3 regions of the Endozoicomonas sp. Z74 genome follow, and region 1 is predicted to be linked to each of the others. Evidence: predicted binding sites of a transcription regulator. Region 1 holds the regulator's gene; each other region holds the start of a gene.
What was found. The regulator sigma-54, encoded in region 1, starts transcription at its own class of promoters, with help from an activator protein. The targets are predictions, from matches to a motif close to TGGCACNNNNNTTGCTNT.
Positions count from the first base shown of each region.

Region 2: the regulator sigma-54 is predicted to act here: its motif matches at 1,487-1,504, upstream of glnA (glutamate--ammonia ligase).
Region 3: the regulator sigma-54 is predicted to act here: its motif matches at 3,652-3,669, upstream of ACNRUY_RS19895 (amino acid ABC transporter substrate-binding protein).

Region 1 covers NZ_JBLYZI010000032.1:10,609-18,065, reverse strand. The annotation lists gene lptC (LPS export ABC transporter periplasmic protein LptC) at 1-186, shown strand, start outside; gene lptA (lipopolysaccharide transport periplasmic protein LptA) at 167-784, shown strand; gene lptB (LPS export ABC transporter ATP-binding protein) at 943-1,668, shown strand; gene ACNRUY_RS11390 (hypothetical protein) at 1,770-2,129, shown strand; gene dcuC (C4-dicarboxylate transporter DcuC) at 2,412-3,788, opposite strand; gene ACNRUY_RS11380 (RNA polymerase factor sigma-54) at 4,242-5,729, shown strand; gene hpf (ribosome hibernation-promoting factor, HPF/YfiA family) at 5,848-6,159, shown strand; gene ptsN (PTS IIA-like nitrogen regulatory protein PtsN) at 6,235-6,690, shown strand; gene ACNRUY_RS11365 (F0F1 ATP synthase subunit B family protein) at 6,818-7,457, opposite strand, start outside.
Region 2 covers NZ_JBLYZI010000015.1:1,024-8,480, reverse strand. The annotation lists gene thiI (tRNA uracil 4-sulfurtransferase ThiI) at 1-923, opposite strand, end outside; gene glnA (glutamate--ammonia ligase) at 1,660-3,063, shown strand; gene ACNRUY_RS06420 (DUF4124 domain-containing protein) at 3,262-3,873, shown strand; gene glnL (nitrogen regulation protein NR(II)) at 4,145-5,224, shown strand; gene glnG (nitrogen regulation protein NR(I)) at 5,341-6,798, shown strand; gene ACNRUY_RS06405 (hypothetical protein) at 6,973-7,457, shown strand, end outside.
Region 3 covers NZ_JBLYZI010000086.1:9,201-16,657, reverse strand. The annotation lists gene ACNRUY_RS19915 (hypothetical protein) at 1-512, opposite strand, end outside; gene ACNRUY_RS19910 (hypothetical protein) at 650-1,102, opposite strand; gene ACNRUY_RS19905 (polysaccharide deacetylase family protein) at 1,697-3,010, opposite strand; gene ACNRUY_RS19900 (hypothetical protein) at 3,044-3,211, opposite strand; gene ACNRUY_RS19895 (amino acid ABC transporter substrate-binding protein) at 3,866-4,891, shown strand; gene ACNRUY_RS19890 (amino acid ABC transporter permease) at 5,154-6,296, shown strand; gene ACNRUY_RS19885 (amino acid ABC transporter permease) at 6,367-7,457, shown strand, end outside.

The sequences.
Region 1 (7,457 bases):
GTACGTATGGACACGGATTTTATCACCGTATACTCTGACCAGAACATGGCCGACACGGATCGTCCTGTCCTGATCACCAACGACACGGGTAAAACCCGTGCAATCGGCATGACTGCTCTTTATCAACAGGGCCTCATTAAACTGAAATCAAGGGTACGAGGAGTCCATGAACCCATACAGCCGTGAGCCGGAAGCAAGCCATGAGCGGGAAATGCCTGAAGTCCCCCCTCATCAACAGGGAAGGCGCTCAACTGCAAACCAGAACGGTTTGAGGCTGACAACCGGTCTCCTGCTGGCCACCCTGACAGGTGCATTGGTCACTCCCGGCGTCACTTTTGCACTGCCTTCTGACCGGCAGAAGCCCATTGAGATCAAATCGGACTCTGCTGACATTGACAATAAAAAAGGGATTTCCATCTATCGGGGAGACGTTGTCATGATTCAGGGCACCACCCGGATCACTGGCGATATCATTACCATTTACACCCAAAAGCGCCAAGTCACCCGGGTCATTGCCCAGGGCAATAAAAACCGGGCCTACTACGAAGAGCAGCAACCGGATGATCAGGGCACCCTGCAAGCCTGGGGTTACACCATCAAATATGAGGTGACGGGTGACCGTATTGAGCTGATCAGGAACGCCCAGCTTTCCCAGAAAGGTGATACCTTCAAAGGGGAGAAAATCAATTACAATCTGACCCAGCAGACGGTCAACGCCAAAGGGGCTGCAGGTAAAGACGGCAGTGGACGGGTTCAAATGGTTATCCAGCCCAAGCAGGAATAGAGCCTGGATGGCCAGTGCACCCGGAGCCACCCTGGCCTACCGGGACTTTGCCTGGCTGAGCTTTGAATAGCGGCGTTTTCCAGAAAGCCTCTTTACAGCAACGTTTTCGAAACACCATCACCCAACAGTATCATCACAAAAGGTTTACAGACTTCCGGATGGCAACCTTAAAGGCAGAACACCTCAGTAAAAGCTACAAAGGCAGAGACGTCGTCAAGGATGTTTCGCTGCAAGTCAACAGTGGCCAGATCGTTGGGCTGCTGGGTCCCAACGGCGCAGGTAAAACCACCTGTTTCTATATGATTGTCGGGCTGGTCAAGGCAGACGGCGGCAAAGTCTCTATCAACCAGCAAGATCTGACCTACCAGGCCATGCACAACCGGGCACGAGCTGGTGTGGGTTACCTGCCCCAGGAGGCGTCCATTTTCAGGCGCCTGAGCGTGAAAGACAATATCATGGCTATTCTGGAGACCCGCAAAGACCTGAACAGGAGTGAACGCACCCGCAAGATGGAATCACTACTGGATGAGTTCAATATTGGCCACATTCGTGACAGTGCGGGCATGGCTCTGTCAGGGGGAGAGCGTCGCCGGGCGGAAATCGCCAGAGCTCTGGCCACCGACCCCACCTTTATTCTTCTGGATGAACCCTTTGCCGGGGTTGACCCGATTTCCGTCGGCGATATCAAGTCCATCATCCGTCACCTGCAGAACCGCAATATCGGCGTACTGATCACCGACCACAACGTCCGGGAGACCCTGGATATCTGCGAGAAAGCTTACATCGTCAGCGAAGGGCACATCATTGCGGAAGGCGACAGTCATACCATTATGTCCAACCAGAAGGTCCGGGACGTTTATCTGGGGCACCAGTTCAGCCTCTGAACCATTGTGAGCGGAAAAACCGCTCACCCTGAACCTTTTAAACGCCATGCAGGCAGCATCACTTCAGTGAAATGAATAATAAGTCAAAAGAATATCGACGCATGCAAGTTGAGTTTTCACCAGCTACCTATGTGGGTATGCCAATAGCTAGTGTGCTTGCATTCCTTTCACTCAATCATTGGCTGTATGCTGCACCATTAATCATATTTCTAGCTGTCAGGTACTATTACGATGCTCCTTTAAGGTATTTGTTTAGAATTCATCACCACTACTTCAAAGTTTTTATAGCAATATTGGCTACCATAACCGTCATGTCAATTTCAATTTTGGCATTGATCCGAACCCCACTTTTAGAGCTTGTGATCATGATGATATTTCTCATTGGGGTTGTTGCGATGTTTGTTTTTCTTTATAAGTTCTATAGCCATGATCGTCTACAGAAAAATGGGGGAAAAATATAAGCTCTCGCTACAATTAACCCAGATCCTGCGCTGAGCTGGGTTGTTGCGCAGCCTCATAGCCCTACCTTGTTCCCTCGCACCGCAGGGGAACACTCTTCCACTCTCACATTGTAAGCATTGATTTCTACCCACCATAATTCAAATGATTCTGTAGATAAGGAAATTAACGGATGAGCACAACCTGCTGCCCCCATCTTGTGTTGAGGACGTATTTTCCAAAACCGGCAAAGCCGTATTCCAGGTTACCCCCCAGAATACGGCCGGTTCAGGTGGCAATGAACGTTACACAAACAAAATAACGTGCAACACAATCCCCAAAAGGAACGCGCCGATCATCGGTACCGATGTGCGCTTCACCACTTCAAACGGCGATATTTTTGCAATCCCCGCACAGGCGATCACCACCGCAGCAATCGGCGACATGGAGCGCCCCATAGAAGCGGCAAAGTTCATGGGCAGTAACATGGTCACCGCAGGCACACCAAAGCTTTTTGCCACATCCGGCGCCAGGGTAGCAAAGGACAGGAAAGCGGCATTACCAGACCCCATCATGATGGCCGATACCGCAATAAGCACCGCCATGAAAATGGCCATGGCCTCAGCGCCAATACCCAGCCCCTGGGCCGATCCCAGCAATGAGTCGATAGCACCAATGTGCTTCAGGCCGGTTGCGAATATCTCAGCACCGATAATCAGGCCAACCACAGGACCGAAAACAGCCCCCATGCCGCTGAGAAATTTATCGAACCCTTCGAGAGACTCTTTCACCTTTCTTGAACGCAGCAGCTCGCATAAGATGCCAGCAAACACACTGATCAACATGGCCATGACCAGATTCATCTTGATGGAAGAAACCATCATTTTGGAAAACGTCAGCAACAAGGCAAACGGAATCATCGGCAGCAGCGCGTAAAACCCGGGGGCTGCGGGTTTATCCGCCTTACCATCAGAGGATTCAAGCCCTTCACCTACGTGCTCAGCAGCAATGTACCCTTCCTTCAGGTCACAGCGACGCTGCCAGAAAAAGTGCAGTGCCGCAGCCAGCAAAGCCATAGGTACCGTCACCCAGGCCTGGTATCCCAGGAAGTACTCGGTAATATCCAGTCCGGACTGACTGGCGGCAAAGTTCGCATTCACCTGGGTCACACCGATTTCAAACGCTGCAGGAGAGGCAATCACAGCAACGGCAGAAGCTGGGCTCAGACCAATGTTTCTCAACACCGGATATAGAGTGACCATCAGCAGCAAACCCAGCCCGGTGGCAGAGGTGACAAACATCTGCAATACGACACTGAGCAGATAGCACAGAGCCAGCACTACATAAGGAGACCGGAAACGGCTGATCGGCTTGACCGCAAGGCGAACCAGCGCTTCTGAGGCACCAATGTGTGACATATAAGTGGCAAAGCCCCCACAGGCCATAATCGTCAGGCCAAGACTGGCCATCCGATAACTGAACACCGTGTTCATCAGCTGAAACAGATCAAAAGGCATAAACCCGGTTGCCTTGTCTGCCGGCAGAATGTCCTTGATCCCCATAAGAGCAGCAGCGCTCAGGAGAACAATGCCCGCAAGGGCAAGAGAGGCCGAGGCACTAAAATTTTTCACGATGGCATACACCACCAGCGCCACAATTGGTATAACGATTAAAATATCCATGGGATTCCCATCATCTTAAATTGACGGGCAGGCTATTTTTTGGACTATCGTTTGTAATTGATCGAAATCAATCCAATGGGTTATTGCCTCAACTTAAAAAAAAGCTATCGGGGTAACTCTCATTTCCGCCGTGGATAGCGCTGATAGCGCCCTGCAGGAAGAACCCATCGCTGTTATCCGGGCGGAAACTTCCCTGAGGTCTTCTCTCCAAAACAGGGTATTCATGACACTTTTTTATCTCTATTTTTGCTCATACAACTTTTTTCGGGCCTGACTATGGGTTTATAATCAGCCACACATGGAGAGTGGTCGCAAAAGCATCCGTGCTAATACTGACCAGACACCGGCGGTCTGAATAAGCTGACTGACAGTCATTGGGACTGGACTGCTGAATCAGGCGAAAAGGTGTTACGGTCTCCAGCGGACAACGAAGTAAAGGTATACGGTTGCCCTATGAAGCCTTCTTTACAGCTCAAGATGGGCCAGCAGCTGACCATGACTCCCCAGCTGCAGCAGGCCATCCGGCTGCTACAACTATCCACGCTGGACCTTCAGCATGAAATCCAGGAAGCCCTGGAATCCAATCCCATGCTGGAAGCAGAGGATAACCAGGCCAGTGATTCCGCTGCCGACGCAACAGCAGACAACGCAGCGGATTCCGGAGGCAAGGAAGAGCTGGTGGATCTGAGCGAAACCACCATCGAGCCTCAGCCCCAGGAAATGGCGGAATGGGCAGACAACATTCCCAACGAGCTGCCCGTCGACTCAGCCTGGGACGAGGTGTATTCCAGCCTGCCTGCCGCCAGTGGCGATGATGAATACGACCCCCTCTCCCGCTCCAAAACCGTGGAATCCCTTCAGGATCATCTTCAATGGCAGCTGGATATGGCCCCGATGAGCGACCGGGACCGTCTGCTGGGCCTGGCCATTATCGAAGCGGTCAATCCCGATGGCTATCTAACCTGCAGCATGGATGAACTCTATGTCTCCCTGCAGAGCCAGCTGGAAGAACTGGACCTGGAAGAACTGAAGGTGCTTCAGCACCGCATTCAGCAGTTTGACCCCATTGGCTGCGCCAGCAGTGATCTGAAAGAGTGCCTGCTGGTTCAGCTGCAGCAACTGCCAGACGATACCCCCCATTACCAGAATGCCGAAAAACTGATTCAGCAGCATCTTGAAGCCCTGGGGGCCAGAGATTATGCTCAGATCATGCGCAAAACCAAGCTCAAGGAAGATCAGCTGCGCGAGGCGCTTGGCCTGATCCAGAGTCTGACGCCCAAGCCCGGCAACGTAATCGATCCTTCCGAGGCAGAGTATGTGGTCCCTGACATATCCGTGCGCAAGGAAAAAAACCGCTGGGTGGTGGAACTGAACTCCGACGCTCTGCCTAAACTGCGCATCAACAACAATTACGCCTCCATGGTACAGCGGGCCAACAGCAGTCGTGATAACGTCTTCATGAAAAACCATCTTCAGGAAGCCCGATGGTTCCTGAAAAACCTTCAGAGCCGGAATGAAACTCTGATGAAAGTGGCCAGTCAGATCATCGCTTACCAGCAGGACTTTCTGGAACACGGTGACGAGGCCATGAAGCCTCTGGTACTGGCCGATATCGCCGAAGCCGTTGGCATGCATGAGTCTACGATCTCCCGGGTGACCACCCAGAAATACATGCACACCCCTCGTGGGGTCTATGAACTGAAGTACTTTTTCTCCAGCCATGTCAGTACGGCATCCGGAGGAGAGTGTTCATCAACGGCCATCCGGGCCCATATTCGAAAGCTGATTGCGGAAGAAAATACCCGTAAACCCTTGAGCGATAATAAAATTGCCAGCCTGCTGGGAGAACAGGGGATAAAAGTGGCCAGACGGACCATCGCCAAATACCGCGAATCCATGAACCTGCCACCCTCTAATGAGCGAAAGCAACTGGTGCCCTGATGTTTTTTTGCCCCAGGGCATCGCAAGCAGCAGGGAGAGTGTTAAAATCCATAATACAGCCAGTACGAAAATCCCGCGCACTGGTAAACATCTGGAAATGGGATCAGGAGAGCGTTACATGCAAGTCAACATCAGTGGACATCATGTCGAGGTAACAGAAGCTCTGCACGACTACGTCGCCAAGAAACTGGAACGTCTGGGCGCCCACTTTGACAATATCACCAATGTACAGGTGACTCTGAGTGTAGAGAAGCTGGTCCACAAGGCAGAAGCGGTTCTGCATACCCGTGGAGCCGATATCAACGCCACCGCAGAGAATGAAGACATGTACGCCGCCATTGACCAATTGTCGGACAGGCTTGACCGGCAGCTGGTCAAGCACAAGGAAAAAACGCTGGGTCGGATGCAGGGAGCCAGTGGGCGGCTTTAATCCAAGACGCCCCGAAGCGACCCGAATCTTGTCGTCTGACCAGCCCCACTATCCGGTCTCTTCAATAAAGAGTGTATGATCATTAATCACATCCTTACTCCCGGGCGCACCTTTCACGGTGTGCACGGGGTCAGCAAGAAAAAAATCCTTGAATTTATTGCCGAACGCATCAGCAGCGAAGTGCCTGCCATCAATGCCAAGGAGCTGTTTGAGGCACTGATTGCCCGGGAGCGACTGGGCACCACAGGCCTGGGCAATGGTATTGCCATCCCCCACTGCCGCTGCAAAGCCTGCCCGGAACCCATCGGGTTGTTTATGCGGCTGGATGAGCCAGTGGATTATGATGCGGTGGACCGGAAACCAGTGGATCTGGTCTTTGCCCTGATTGTACCGGAAGGGGAGAACCAGGAGCACCTGGATATTCTCAGGGCTCTGGCGGAGCGTTTTCAATCAGAGTCATTGCTTGGGGAGTTGCGAGCGACTGAAGATGCGCAGGCGCTGTATCAATACTTGACCGCTGCCCCAGCATGAGCATTGGGAACAGCAAAGCAAAACCCCCACAACAATCCAGTACTGAAGTGGGGGCTTTTTACCTAGGTCAGTATTCTAAGAGCCGCATGATTTAGCATGCAGACACTCAATGAAACAACTAGACCAATCAACCAACAAAGTAACTAACAATATTGGCCAGCATTGATCCAACACCCTTTTTAGGTGCCGAGGCTTCAACTATCTGATCAAGCTTGGTCAATACCTGCTGGTTTTGCTGTGCAAGCTTCATGTTTTCAACGGCTAATGCACTTATATTACTCTTAAGAGCCTCAACCTCAGGGGTCGCCTGCTTCTTGCGTTCAGCAGCCTTTTGCCGAATAGCATCCCTTTTCTCAGCTGCTTTTCTTTGCTTTTCTCTTATACCCTCAAGGTGTTTCTCCCGCCTGTCATTAGCATCCTCCATACGCGCCTGAGCATGTTCACTTCTCATCTCATGGGCCTGACTGGACTCTTTCAGGTTAAACTGTCGTCTGTTCAGGCCTTTGTCATGCATAGCCTTTGCATCTTCCTTGATAGCCTCCAGCTTTTCATCTCTTGCTTTCTCAGCTGAAGCAAGCTTCGCATTGAAATGCTCCAAGGCCTCCATTCTTCGCCTGTATTCCTCTTCGGACATCTCAGGGTTTCGGACACTGACAAAATCCACCTCTCGCCCTTCACCGTCAGCATCAGTAATAGTGATACTTACCTGGTTCGGATCACGAACTGTCAAGCTTTCATCTGACATTTCAGCCCTAGGATACTGATAT
Region 2 (7,457 bases), on a different contig from region 1:
GAATCGATAACGGACAGGTTGGGCAGGGTCTGGCTGGACACCTGGCCTATGGCCTCTCCGGTGACCAGTGCCGACATTTCCATGGCGTCGGCCACTTTTGAGGCGGCCCGGAGCATCATCCGCTTGAGAATAACGCCCATCTGGGGGTTATCCACTTTGGTCAGTATTTCTTCCACCACCCCTTCAAAGGGGATCGTCACGAATTTGACCCGGTGAGAGGAGCCAAACCGGCTCCAGAGATAGAAAGCAACCTCTTTTACGGCCAGCTCGTGGGCGTGCCCTCCCAAGTTGAAAAAGCAGAAGTGGGTGCGAATCCCCCGCTTCATGGTCAGGAAGCTGGATACGGTAGAGTCAAAGCCACCGGATATCAGGGATAGCACAGGTTCCTGAGAGCCAAGAGGATAACCCCCAAGACCTTCACCCCGCTTCTGGGTCATGAAATAGCGGTCGTTTTTGATGTCGATCCGTACGGTGATGTCCGGATTATGGAGGTTAACGCCCTGAGCCTCGGTTTTCATATTCAGGCCGCCACCCACATAACGCTCTACATCGACGGACCTGAATTCATGCTTTCCTGAACGCTGGCAGCGGACCCGGAAGGTTTTGCCTGCCAGGGCTTCAGAATGGGCAGCCAGCGCTTTGTCCAGAATGTCATCCATATCGGTCAGGGGGTGTTCGGCCACCTGAAGCCAGTAGGCAATGCCGGGAATATGGCTGAGCAGGTCTCCGGCTTCAGCCACCAGAACAGGGTCATCGCTGGTGGTGGTGACTTCGATGTAGTCCCAGACACCTGACACCTCAATGTTTTCATCAATTCGCTTGAGAATGGAACGGATATTCCGCCTCAGCATCTTGATAAAGCGCTTGCGGACCGGAGCGCTCTTGATGGTGATTTCCGGGAAGAGTTTAATGATGAACTTCATGAATCTGGGGTACCTTGCCAGCGGTTTTTCCCCAGGCAGGAAGGGGAGCTGAGCACTGGGCAGCCATGGATGGCTTTTACAATAAATGGTTTGACGCACCATTATACAGGTTCTTTTCCCCTGGGAGACAGTTCGGATTGCCCCTCCCACCGGAAAAAGCGGGTCAGTACTCCTGGCCAGAGAATAAAGCATGAAACTTTGGGGTGAGGTGTATGAGTACTTATTTTTATAGGTTGAACTGCAATTGACATTCAAAGCGAGTACACTGTTTTGCGCCGGTTTTTTTGGATAAACAGGTGCTGGTTTGAGGGTGCGCTGTTCTGGTGCTTAAAGGTTCTTATCTTGCGCTATTATGGTGCGCCGCATGGGGCGGGACTATTGAGGGCTGCCTTGTTCCGGTGCAAGGGAAGTCATTTCACCGGGTTTTCAGGTGTGCGGGTTGCCTTCAGTGGTGGCTACTTAATGGTTATTACCAACAACTTCCAGATCAGTGGGTGTGTTTCAGCTGTAATAACTCCCCGATGCAGTTGATTTATCTGTTTCTCAAGGAAAAGCCGGTACGGTGGCATGGCACTTGCTATCGCCTTACACCAAACAGGTTTCTTTCTGATTGATCGAGACTGATCGAAAAACCGCCTGATCCGCAGGCACCTCTTAGCTATCAGATAGCCATCAGAGGTCGCTGCAGTGACGGCCAGTCACCAGTGCGGTATTTGTCCCCTGGAGGAAATAATAAATGTCGAAGACTCTTAACCTGATCAAGGAACATGACGTCAAGTGGGTTGATCTGCGGTTCACTGACACCAAGGGGAAGGAGCAGCATGTATCGATCCCCATCGGTGAAGTGGATGAAGAATTCTTCGAAATCGGCAAGATGTTCGACGGTTCTTCCATTGCGGGCTGGAAAGGCATCAACGAGTCCGACATGATTCTCATGCCCGACGACAGCACTGCCACCATTGATCCGTTTACCGAAGCATCTACCCTGAACCTGCGTTGCGATATCGTTGAACCTTCCACCATGCAGGGGTACGAGCGTGATCCCCGCTCTGTGGCCAAGCGTGCGGAGGAATATCTCAAGTCTACGGGTATTGCTGACACCGCTTTCTTTGGTCCCGAGCCTGAGTTCTTTGTGTTTGATGACGTTAAGTGGAGTGTGGATATTTCCGGCGCTTCCTACGAAGTGAACTCTGAAGAAGCGGCCTGGTCTTCCAACCAGAAGTTTGAAGGGGGCAATATTGGCCACCGTCCAAAAGTGAAGGGCGGCTACTTCCCGGTACCTCCGGTGGATTCCCTCCATGACCTGCGTGCTGCCATGTGTGATGCCATGGAAGCTCAGGGCCTGGATGTAGAGGTTCACCACCATGAAGTGGGCACAGCCGGTCAGTGTGAAATCGGTGTTAAATTCAACACCCTGGTCAAGAAAGCCGATGAAGTTCAGGTGCTGAAATATGCGGTGCATAATGTAGCCCACGCCTATGGCAAGACGGCAACCTTTATGCCCAAGCCGCTGGTGGGTGACAACGGTTCCGGTATGCACGTTCACATGTCTCTGTCCAAGAACGGTGAAAACCTCTTTGCCGGTGACGGCTATGCAGGCCTTTCTGATGAAGCGCTGTACTACATTGGTGGTGTCATCAAGCACGCCAAGGCGATCAATGCCTTTGCCAATGCTTCCACCAACTCCTACAAGCGTCTGATTCCGGGCTTTGAGGCGCCGGTTATGCTGGCCTATTCTGCCCGTAACCGTTCCGCTTCTATCCGTATTCCTTATGTGAACAGCCCCAAGGCCCGCCGTATCGAAGTGCGTTTCCCGGACCCTACCGCGAACCCCTACCTGGCTTTTGCAGCCCTGATGATGGCCGGTCTGGACGGTATCAAGAACAAGATCCATCCTGGCGATGCAGCGGATAAGGACCTGTATGACCTGCCGCCGGAAGAAGCTGCTGAAATCCCAACTGTTGCTGAAAGCTTCGAAGAGTCCCTGGCGGCTCTGGATGCGGATCGTGAGTTCCTGACCGCAGGTGGTGTTTTCACTGATGACATGATTGACGGTTACCTGGAGCTCAAGAAAGATGAGTGCCTGGCCGTCAGCCAGACCACTCACCCGGTTGAGTTTGACCTGTACTATTCCGTATAAGGCACCGGTACAGGATGTCAGCGAAATCGGCTGACTTACTTTAAATAGTGACAATGAGCGGCTGGTTCCTTCGGGATCCGGCCGTTTTGTTTTGTAGGGATTTGAGACCCCTGCCTCTGTTCAAACGGGTTGGCGGTCAGTATGCTGGAATCATAATTCTGCGACCCGTTCAGGTGTTCTGCTGGGAGTGTGTGGCTGATGAAAATAACAATGAATGTACGCCTGTTATTAGCTGTTTTTTCCATAGGTCTATGCTTGTGGACATTTCAGGTTAAAGCAGCCATATACAAAACGGTGGATGAAAACGGGAATGTGGTTTTCAGTGATACCCGCCCCACTCATCAGCCCAGCGAAGAGGTCAAGCTTCGCCCGATTACTCCCATGCAGGTGATGCCTGTTGAACCGTCTTCAGCCCATCCACCCGAAGAGAAGCAGGAACCCTCTGCAGAGGTGTACAGTCGACTTGAGATCATCGAACCGGTGAACGATGAGACCGTTCGAAATTCAGGCAATTTTGCCGTCAAAGTGGCGACGACTCCAAAACTTCAGCCGGGCCATAAACTGAGATTGCTGATGGATGGCAATGCTGTGGAACCGGCCCGGCGCAGCCTGAATTTTACCCTGCTGAATGTTGATCGGGGTACCCATGTCCTGACCGTAGAGGTGGTTGATCAGCAGAATAATGTGGTTCAGTCTGCTGTCAGCACTGTGCATGTTCAGAGAGCCATTTACACCGCTCCTGCGGTACCCCCTTCCTCTCAGGCCTCTCCCCCCACCTCGGAACCTCCTTCTCCTCTGGCCTCCCCCTGATTGCTGGATACAAGTGCTTGCACTGTTATGGTGCAGGTGCAAAAATCGGATGCTCTGCCATTTGGCGGGTGGTTGGCTCAAAAGGATTTTTCGGTCGCTATGGGTATTTGAGCCTGCCGAAATGTGAGGTGTGTGTCATATCTTTTGCACCTTTCTGGGAGGCCTTTTGAAAGAGTGGTTTGATTTTTGCAACGCTATTTTGCAATAGGTAATCGCTGCCAACAGGCCCTGATAACACCTGTTGAGCTAATCGGGTTAAGAACAGAGACAAATGCAAAAAATAATTCTGGATAACCTCAATACTGCTGTGATTGTCATGGATCAGAATCTCCGGATCCTGACACTGAATCCGGCTGCGGAAGCCCTGCTGGATACCAGTGTGAAAAGAGTTCAGCAGCAACCGGTGACCACCTTGATTCCACAGGATGATTTGCAGGCCGACCTGGATCGCGCCCTGACCCAGGGGCAGCAATACACCCGACGTGAAACGGACTTTCCCATCAATGGTGAGGTGATGACGGTGGACTACAGTGTCTCTCCCATCACCGGGGACGAGGCTCAGTTGCTGCTTGAAATTCATCCGAGGGACCGTCTGCAGCGAATTACCCGGGAGGAGTCCCTGATTGCCAAGCAGGAGACATCCCGTATCCTGGTCAGGGCTCTGGCCCATGAAGTTAAAAACCCTCTGGGCGGTATCCGGGGAGCTGCCCAGCTTTTGGCAAAAGAGTTGGCAAGAGAGCTGGATAAAGGCCAGGCCGAATCCGGGCTGGGTGATTTTACTGAAATCATTATTCAGGAAGCAGACCGTCTTCGGGATCTGGTGGATCGGATGCTTGGGCCGCTGCAGCCTCCGCAAATGGTGGACCTTAATATTCATGAGGTGCTTGAGCGGGTTCTACAATTGATCAGTGCTGAAACCGGTGGCGAACTGAAGCTGAAGCGGGATTATGACCCCAGCATTCCCGGGATACCCGGGGACTTTGAGCGGTTGATTCAGGCTTTGCTTAATCTGGTACGCAACGCCATGCAGGCCATTGACCAGGCCATGCCAAGGGATGAGGGGCTGATTACCGTCCGAACCCGTATTGCCCGGCAATTCACCATTGGTACTCAGAAAAGGCGTCTGGTGTGTCATCTGTCCATTATGGATAACGGGCCGGGTATTCCGGCGGATCTGATTGACAATATTTTTTACCCCATGGTCAGTGGCCGGGCCGACGGCACCGGACTTGGATTGCCCATGGCCCAGTCCATCATCAGTCTTCACCAGGGATTGATTGAGTGTGAGAGCAAACCTGGCCAGACCACCTTTAATGTCTATTTACCGCTTACGCTGGAAACACAGCCCTGAGCGGGTGGATTAAACAGCCCTGAGCGGTTGGATTTAAAGCCTTCAGCAATTGGGCTTAATTGCACTGAACAATATGGATAACGTCCTGAACCGGACAACAGCCACAGGAGTGATGTATGAGCGTAGATTCCAGGGTCTGGATCGTCGATGATGACCAGGCCATTCGCTGGGTACTGGAGCGTGCCCTCAATGGTGCAGGGATTGATACCCGCAGCTTTGACTCCGGTGACCGGGCGCTGGCAGAGCTGGAGTACAGCGAACCCCAGGTAATGATCAGTGACGTGCGGATGCCGGGAATGAATGGCCTTGATCTGCTGAAAGCGGTTCATGAGCGCAAACCGGATCTGCCTGTGATCATCATGACGGCACACTCTGATCTGGACAGCGCAGTCGCATCTTACCAGAGCGGTGCTTTTGAATATTTGCCCAAACCCTTTGATATTGATGAGGCTGTGGCTCTGGTCAAAAGAGGGCAGGAGCACAGCCTGCAGCTGCAGGCCAGTCTGGAAGAGGTGTCACCGGAAGCGGAAGACGTCCAGGCCACGGAAATTATTGGTGAAGCCCCGGCCATGCAGGAGGTGTTCCGGGCGATTGGCCGGTTGTCACACTCCAATATCACCGTTCTGATCAATGGCGAATCCGGGACCGGCAAGGAGCTTGTGGCCCGGGCATTGCACCGTCACAGCCCAAGAGCCCAGAAACCTTTTATCGCCCTGAACATGGCCGCCATTCCCCGGGACCTGATCGAATCGGAGCTGTTTGGTCACGAGAAAGGCGCTTTTACCGGCGCGGGAGGAATGCGTCGGGGACGTTTTGAGCAGGCAGGAGAAGGCACTCTGTTTCTTGATGAAATTGGTGACATGCCAGCGGATACCCAGACCCGGCTGCTCAGGGTCCTGGCTGATGGGGAATTCTACCGGGTGGGTGGGCATACCCCGGTAAAGGCGGATGTCCGGATTATTGCCGCAACCCATCAGAACCTGGAGAAGCTGGTGGAAGAGGGCAAGTTTCGGGAAGACCTGTTCCATCGACTGAATGTGATCCGGGTGCATCTTCCAACACTCAGTGACCGTCGGGAGGATATTCCCCGACTGGCCCGGTTTTTTCTGGATAAGGCGGGCAAAGAGCTGGAGGTGGAACCCAAAATACTGCACCCGGATACGGTGAACTACATCAGTCTGCTGGATTGGCCTGGCAATGTCCGGCAGCTGGAGAATACCTGCCGATGGCTGACGGTAATGGCTTCAGGTCGGGAAGTGCTGGTTTCAGACCTGCCACCGGAACTGGTTGATCAACCAGAAAGCCTGGTTGGAGCGGCTGCAATGGGTAACTGGGAGCAGCAATTCCGTCAGTGGTGCGACAAAGAGCTTGCGGCAGGTCACGTTGGGATTCTTGATCAGGCGGTGCCTGCTTTTGAACAGATTGTGATTGAGTCTGCCCTGGCCCACACCGGTGGCCGCAAGAAGGATGCGGCGGAACTGCTTGGCTGGGGGCGCAATACCCTGACCCGTAAAATCAAGGAGCTGAATCTGGAGCCCGGACTGTCCTCCAGTGTTGAAGAGCTGGTGGATTGAGAGCGCTGGGTTTCCTGCAACACAGCAATGCCTGCAGCGAAAGAAAAGCGGTGTGAAAAAAAGGGATCTTTATCCGCCTCTGATATCCGGGGATTCTGAACGATATAAGGCCCCTGGCTCTGAAAATATGCTGCCTATACTGAACGTAACATGTTGCAGTAAGGCAGTATTAACATGGAAAGGATTCTTCGAAGCACGTTTGGAAAAGCCCTTAAGAAAACGCTCAAAAAAACCGCCGACACCCGTCGGAAAATTGGCATTATTTTCTTTACCAGCCTGATCGCTGTCATCTCACTGACGGAGCTCCCTGCCTTTGCCGCCTCCCAGGGACAGCTCGGAAACAGCTCATCAGGCTCCTTCACTATCAACTTTGTGGTTTATCCTTCTCTGGACACAAGGGTTCAGCTTTCTGAAAGTGAGGGAAGCAATGGCAGCCAGTCCGGAGTATCAACGGATATTCTCAGCTTTGATCAGCCAGCCTCACTGTGTGTGACGGGCAGGGGGCTTGCTCACTTCAGCCTGGCTGCAACGGTGATGCGAGGGGTGAATCTGATTGTCAGTGAACCGGAAGGCAGTCGTCTTGCAATTACCGGTCAGCCCACCGGGCCTCTGGGGGTTGAACAGGACTGTGAGGCATCTTCCAGAACGCTGACCGCCCA
Region 3 (7,457 bases), on a different contig from region 1:
GTAAACAGTTTTTCCAGATCATCCCGCCCCTGAAGCTCTTTTCCGGGTGGGATCAGGGAAATGGGCTTGTTGCCTTCAGATTTCAGGGCAATGGTGACCTTGAGGTCTGAAGGGACTTTCAGGTTTTTGAGAGACTTATAGATATCATCAGAGGTTTTCACCTGTTGGGTGGATTGCTTCAGAGAGCTGAGGGAGAGGTCCACAACCCGCTTGTCTTCCCGTTCTTTCAGTAGCTGATCAGCCTGTCCCAGCAGTTTTGTTTCTTTTGCCTGTAACTCTTTCTGGCTGAGCGTGCCCAGGTTGTCGGTTTTCAGCCCAGGGGTTGGTTGGGCGGGACTCTGGCTGGCAGGTCTTGATGTTACTGGTTTGCCTGACCCGGAGGCCGGGGCGAGGTTAGAAAGCTGAGGCTTGGCATGGGGGGCTGATGCAATATCGTGTCGGCCGAGTTTCCCCCTGCCTACCGGTGTCTCTGGCTGAACCTGAGGAGTGGAAACGGGGATTGCTCCACCCACTCCTCCTGCGGCACCGGCTTGATGATAAAAGCTGTTTCTGAGAAATCGGAACATTGAATCAAAATGGTTTGGGGCTGTTCCTGAGAACATCGGCCGCTTTACGAACCGCTGCACTTACAACAAAACATCAACAGCCTCTAGGGTTTGTCCTTGCTGCCATAGAGGTAGTCAATATGAAGCTGGTTACCGGATTCCTCCAGAACCCCCTTGAACCACTCATCATGGTTTTCGGCGCTTTTCTGGTTGATTTCTTTTCTGTAATTGGTCTGCCACTCTTCTGCTTCCGTCCATTCTTCAGGATCAAAGGTTTCGTTGGTATACTCCATAAGTTTTTTCATTCGACTCTCCCACCCTACATGCTCCGCATACTCTTTATCCTGCTCTTGGGTGGACCACTTTTCAGGCGGGCGATAAGGCGTAAACCGCTGGTCCGGCAGCCGGGCATTGACAATATCCTTCTGGGCCTGGGCCACCTCGGAGAGTTCGATGGAAATACTGGCGAGAATCTGATCAAAAAAATGGTCGATGGGGGCGCTGTCTATGAGTGATGGTTCATTGCCATCCCTGTAACCGATGGAATAGTCCTTCATACTGATATAAAAAAAGTGGTTATTAGTAAGAGGGCAGCAGACTTCTAGATAACGGATTGAACCATGGCTGCGATGTATCTCGAATTGAATACCTCCCTGTCCCCCAGCATCTATAGCTCTCCAATTGACAGGTGCAACATTCCGTTGCAATCCATGGTAAAAGATATTCTCCCCCCCCCATTTTGCTTTAACTGAGGTTAATACGGCTTGTTCAAGTACCCGGCAATCAAACAGTGAGTTATGTGAATCGCCTTGATCATAATAGTGAATGCCACAAAAAAAATGCAACTCTCCTATATGCTTATGAAGGGGCGGACCATTGACTTTCCAAGCTCGACTTAGGAGTGTCAGGCAGGGCCAATCACACTCATACTTATCATAGCGGTTCAAATCGTGAAGGTCGTACTTTTCGGTTGGGACAGTTTCTTTTGAGTAGTCTGGTTTATGTTTGGGTAGCCGAATGGAAATTCGAATACCCGACACATCCATAATTACCTCCCGCGCCACCCGGTCAAAGTCGGGCAGTTTGGGGGTATAAGGCTTCGAGATAGAAAAAATTTCAAACAACGTAGTCATCCTTCTGTGGGAATTCTATTAACCGAATTTTCGGCTCAATGTATTGCCCACGTGCCCAAAGGTTCCCGTGTGATAGCCTTTGGCAAAGGGAGAGTTATTCACAGCTAATCCAGCTGCACCGGATAGTGCCGCCATAGCTGACTTGGAGGCTAGTGCGGTCACTAGGCCAGCGGGGCCAGTCCCCAATGCGGCTAAGGTGCCAGCGGCTGCCGTAACGGCACCGACATAACCTACCATGCTCTTATTGGCGCCCCATGAAGATGACACTTGTTTAACACCATCAGACAGTGTGAAAGTATCCAGAGGATTACGACAGCGCTGCAGCGCATTACTGACCGTTGCACAAAAGGATATTCCAGTTCCCACCTGTTCTACAACATTCAGTGCGTTGCTGTTGTAGAATGCACCATCAAAGGACATGCCCAGACCTTTTGCCAGTTGATAGGCTGCATCCAGGCTGGAGGTAGGGCTACTCAGAAACAAGGTATGTTTTTCACCCACTCGTACACCCCGATCCCGAAGAATACGCATAGCTTGAGTTAAAATGGCTGAACCGTTTTTCTCTGTAACCCAGCGTACCTGCATGTTGGGGTTTCTGGCGGCTTGGCGCATTACGTCAGCCAGCAAAAACGCTGCCTCGCGGTTTGTTTTTGCGCTCTGTGGTTGCATAGCGGCTTTTAAAGCACGCATTCCATTAAAATAGCCGCCGGAAGGCGTATAAAACAGATTGTATCCTGACTGATAAACCCGGCCTTTACCCACTTGCTCCACATGGTCAATATGGTCCGCAACGATAGCAGCCACTCGCTCATGGGCTTTTTGTTCTTTATCATCACTGGCTCCGGAACCATTAATGCCAACCAATACCCAGTGATTGGCTTCCCTCTTTGAATCAAGGCTCCGAGCCTGACCTTTTTCAGGCTCTACAGCCGCCCAGCTTTGGCCAATAGTATGAGCACGCATTAGTTGAGGTGTCTTAACCACCCGCCGCTGTTGTTCATAGGCATTATCCACCTGAATATCCGTGATCACATAGCCATTGTCTATGACTCCGTAATAACTCACCGGATGCACCGTGACACAGCAGCCCGGCAGGTTTAGCTTGAAGACTTCATCGCCCATGGACCTTGAAGTGGAGATATAAACATAGTCACTTGAGAACTTACCGGATCGAAGTCGTTTAATCTCTCGAACAATCAGATTAGCCCAGTAGTTGGTTTGACCTCGTCTGGTAAGGTCATCAAAGGACATCTTCGCTTTTTGGGTCGCATAAAGCGCCCGCCCCTGCTCACTGGTTAACAGCCGTACCAGGGGTTGATTGAGTACCGACATTTTGACTCCTTGTCTCTAATAGATTATTGCTTGTTAATTATTCTTAATCGCCGCCAACTCCGTGGTCAGCCGCAGTTCCGACACCAGGTGGTCGACGCTGTAGTGGGGTCTTAAATAAATGGTGCTGTGATAGAGCCCTGCTGCTCCTGGCACCTCCCGCACCTCCACTCTTGAACCCCGCAGGGGGTAACGGGCCAGCATTAAACGTCAATAGCCCGTAATCTACTGGTGCATCTCAGGAATATCAATAGACTGGGTAAACGATGCCCAGGCCGCTGTCGTTCAGTTGTTTACTCCAGTGGGCTTGGTTTTCCACTGACCACGCCCCATGAGTAGATCAAAATCCCGCTGGGTGAAAGCAGGATTGAATCTCTGGAGTTTCCGGAATGCCTGAATCCTGGGCAGGATACCTGAGGATCCAGTTGATCTAAAAATGCGTTTTTACTCGTTAAATAGCTGGCTATTTATGCCTTTAGGCCCTTTGGACCCTATGGGAATCCGCCTCGCAAAACCGCATTTGTATCTTCAATTTTCCGCCTTTCTCACGACGGGTGCGATTCTCGGTCAGGCTCCTGGGTTGAATGAAATCCAACGATTGAGGGGCCAAAATCCTTTACCAATAGGGTGGGAAGGTGAATGCCTGGCTTGATGCTTGCTAGCGGTAAACCATGCAGGTAAGGTTGGTTAACACAGATTTTCTGTGGCTGTTTTTTGAAGCAATCGATATCAGAGGACATCAGACATCTGTGTAACAAGCCATGAGTCATGAAAGTCATTCTTTTCTGGCGGATAGTTTCCGGATGGGAAAGGCTGGCTTCAGAGGATAAAAAATAACAACAGGAAGGATGGTTTCTCATGCTGAAAACTGTGAAAACCGCTGCGGTACTGGGTGCATTCGTAACAGCGGGTTTTGCCCAGCTGGCCAGCGCCTCGGCGACCCTGGAGTCGGTGAAGGAGCGTGGCTACATCTCATGTGGGGTGAGTACTGGTGTCCCAGGGTTCAGTAACCCGGATGACAAGGGGCAGTGGAGCGGCCTGGATGTGGATGTATGCCGGGCGGTGGCTGCCGCCACCTTGAAAGACGCCAGTAAAGTCAAATTCATTCCCCTGACTGCCAAAGAGCGCTTTACTGCACTGCAGTCGGGCGAAATTGATGTGCTGTCCCGCAACACCACCTGGACATTAACCCGGGATGGTTCCCTTGGCCTGAACTTCACTGGCGTTTCTTATTATGATGGCCAGGGCTTTATGGTGAAAAAGGAACTGGGAGTCAAGAGTGCCACAGAGTTGGACGGTGCTTCTATCTGCATTCAGTCCGGTACCACCAGTGAGTTGAACCTGGCGGATTATTTCCGGGCCAATAAGATGAAGTACCAGCCAGTGGTGTTTGATACCTCCGACGGTACTGCCAAAGGGTTTGATACGGGGCGCTGTGATGTGCTGACGTCGGACCAGTCCCAACTGTATGCCTTGCGCACGCGGTTGTCGAAGCCTGACTCTGCCGTGGTTCTGCCGGAAGTGATCTCCAAGGAACCCCTGGGACCAGTGGTTCGTCAGGGGGATGACCAGTGGTTCAATATTGTGAAGTGGACGCTTGCGGCCATGATCAATGGTGAGGAGCTGGGGCTCAACTCTGGCAATATCAGTAAAAAGAAAGACTCCAAAGACCCCAATGTCCGTCGTTTGCTGGGGGTGGATGGCCCTAAAGGTAAGGGGCTGAAGCTGGATGACCAGTGGTCTCTGCGTGTGATTGAGCAGGTGGGGAACTATGAAGAGGTCTTCACCCGCAACGTGGGCTCCGAGTCACCTTTGAAGATTGAGCGTGGTCTGAATGCGCTCTGGAATGACGGTGGTATTCTGTACGCGCCTCCTTTCCGTTGATTCTTTTCTTTCGCTATGGGCATTTGTCTGTGAATAACCTTTATACCCGGCTTTGCCTGGGTATAAAGGATGCTATTGAATTTCTGAAGGATCAGCAGGCTGTTAACGGACTTCTTTCATGACCTATAACAATCAGAAGCAGGCACTGAGCCAGCCTGCCCTTCCGACTTCCCCCGGTGAAACGGGGTCATCCCGGTGTGGCTATCTATTGATCAGGCCATTCATCCGATTATGGCGCAACGCCTCCTGGCGAGCACTGATTATGCAGGCTGCCGTGGTCCTCATCGTGCTGAGCCTGGGGATCTGGGTATTCAACAACACCATGAATAACCTTGAGCACCGGGGAATCAGCACCGGGTTCGGGTTTCTCTCTCAGGAAGCCGGGTTTGGGATTCTCCAATCCCTGGTGGAGTACGATGAATCCCACAGTTATGGCAAAACCTTTGTCGTTGGCATATTGAACACGCTGCTGGTATCGGTCCTGGGGATTGTGCTGGCCACTGTGCTCGGGTTTATGGTGGGCATTGCCAGACTGTCATCCAACTGGCTGCTGGCCAGGCTGGCCACGGTATTCGTTGAAACCTTTCGTAATATTCCTTTATTGCTGCAGATTTTTTTCTGGTACTTCGCAGTGCTGGCTGCCCTCCCTCATCCCCGGCAGAGCCTTGCTCTGGGTGACTCGATATTTCTGAATCTCAGGGGACTGTTTTTACCCCGACCCCTGATGGAAGGCGCTTGGCCTTTTCTGCTGGGTGTATTGTTTGCCATTGGCGCAGCGCTTATGGTCCGGCGCCTTAATCAGAGGCGAAGAGTAGAGACCGGAGAGGGCTTTTTTGGCGAAGGCTTTTCTGGCGCATCCTGGATAATGGGTGCACTCTTGTGGGGAGGGTTGCTGTTGGGCATTCCCGCAGTGGCCTGGTGGTTTTCCGGTGCCTCCCTGACCTTTGAGTTGCCGGAGCTACGTGGCTTCAACTTCCGGGGGGGCATTGCCATTATTCCTGAGCTGGGAGCGTTGTTGCTGGCGTTGACCATCTACACGGCAGCATTTATTGCGGAAGTGGTCCGGGCCGGTATTGAATCGGTGAATAAAGGCCAGAAGGAAGCGGCGGCCTCCCTGGGGCTGAAACCGGGGAAGGTTTTGTCGCTGGTGGTGATACCCCAGGCCATGAGAGTCATCATTCCCCCCCTTACCAACCAGTATCTGAACCTGGCCAAGAACTCATCTCTGGCAACGGCCATTGGCTACCCCGACCTGGTCAATGTCTTTGCCGGCACCACTCTGAACCAGACCGGCCAGGCGGTGGAAGTGATTGCCATGACCATGGCCGTTTATCTCACCATCAGCCTCAGTGTTTCATTGCTGATGAATCTGTACAACCGTCGTATGGCTCTTATTGAGCGATAAAGAGTTGAGCGATAAAGAATTGAGCGATAAAGAATTGAGCGATAAAGAATTGAGCGATAGGGGCTGACTCATGATTGATAACGAAGTGGCAATGATTTCTGCCCGGGAGCCTCCCCGGCTTGAGACGGGAGCGCTGGGGTGGATGAAGGGCAATCTGTTCTCGTCACCCTTCAATGCCGCAGTCACGCTGTTCATTGGCTATGGCCTTTTTCTGGCCATTCCGCCGTTGATTCAATGGGGGCTGGTGGAAGCCACCTGGTCTGGAGCGGACAGCAGTGCCTGTGATCGTCAGGGTGCCTGCTGGGCGTTTGTAACGGCCCGGCTGGATCAGTTTGTTTACGGCTTTTATCCGGAGGAAGAACACTGGCGGGCCAACCTGTTTTTTGTCCAGCTGGCGATGATTATTGTCTGGCTGTCGGTTAAACAGGCACCGGGGAAAAAGTGGGTATTGGGCTATGGCCTGGTTCTGCTGCCCTTTGTCTCTTGGTGGTTGCTGTATGGTGGTGTCTTCGGTTTAACGGGCGGTTTGACAAGAGTGGAAACTCATCAGTGGGGGGGAATGATGTTGACCTTGCTGCTGGCGTTGTGCGGAATGATCGCCTCGTTACCCTTCGGTGTTTTGCTGGCCCTGGGGCGTCGTTCAAAAATGCCGGTGATCCGGACACTGTCAACGGCTTACATTGAGCTCTGGCGAGGGGTTCCTCTGATTACGGTGCTGTTTATGGCATCGGTCATGCTGCCTCTTTTTGTTCCGGAAGAAGTGGTGTTCGACAAACTGCTGAGGGCGTTGATTGGCATTATTCTGTTCCAGTCGGCCTATATGGCGGAAGTGGTGAGAGGTGGGTTGCAGGCCATTCCCAAAGGCCAGTTTGAGGCGTTTAACAGCCTTGGGCTGAGTTACTGGCAGGGGGTGATGCTGATTATTCTCCCCCAAGCCATGCGGCTGGTGATTCCCGGGATCGTGAACACCTTTATCGCCCTGTTCAAAGACACCAGTCTGGTGCTGGTGATTGGTCTTTTTGATCTGCTGGCCATTGTTCAGGCTGGCCTCAACGATCCAGCCTGGCTGGGGAATTCCATTGAAGGCTACCTGTTTGCCGGTTTTGTCTTCTGGGTATTCTGTTTTGGTATGTCCCGTTACAGCCAGCGGCTCGAACAACA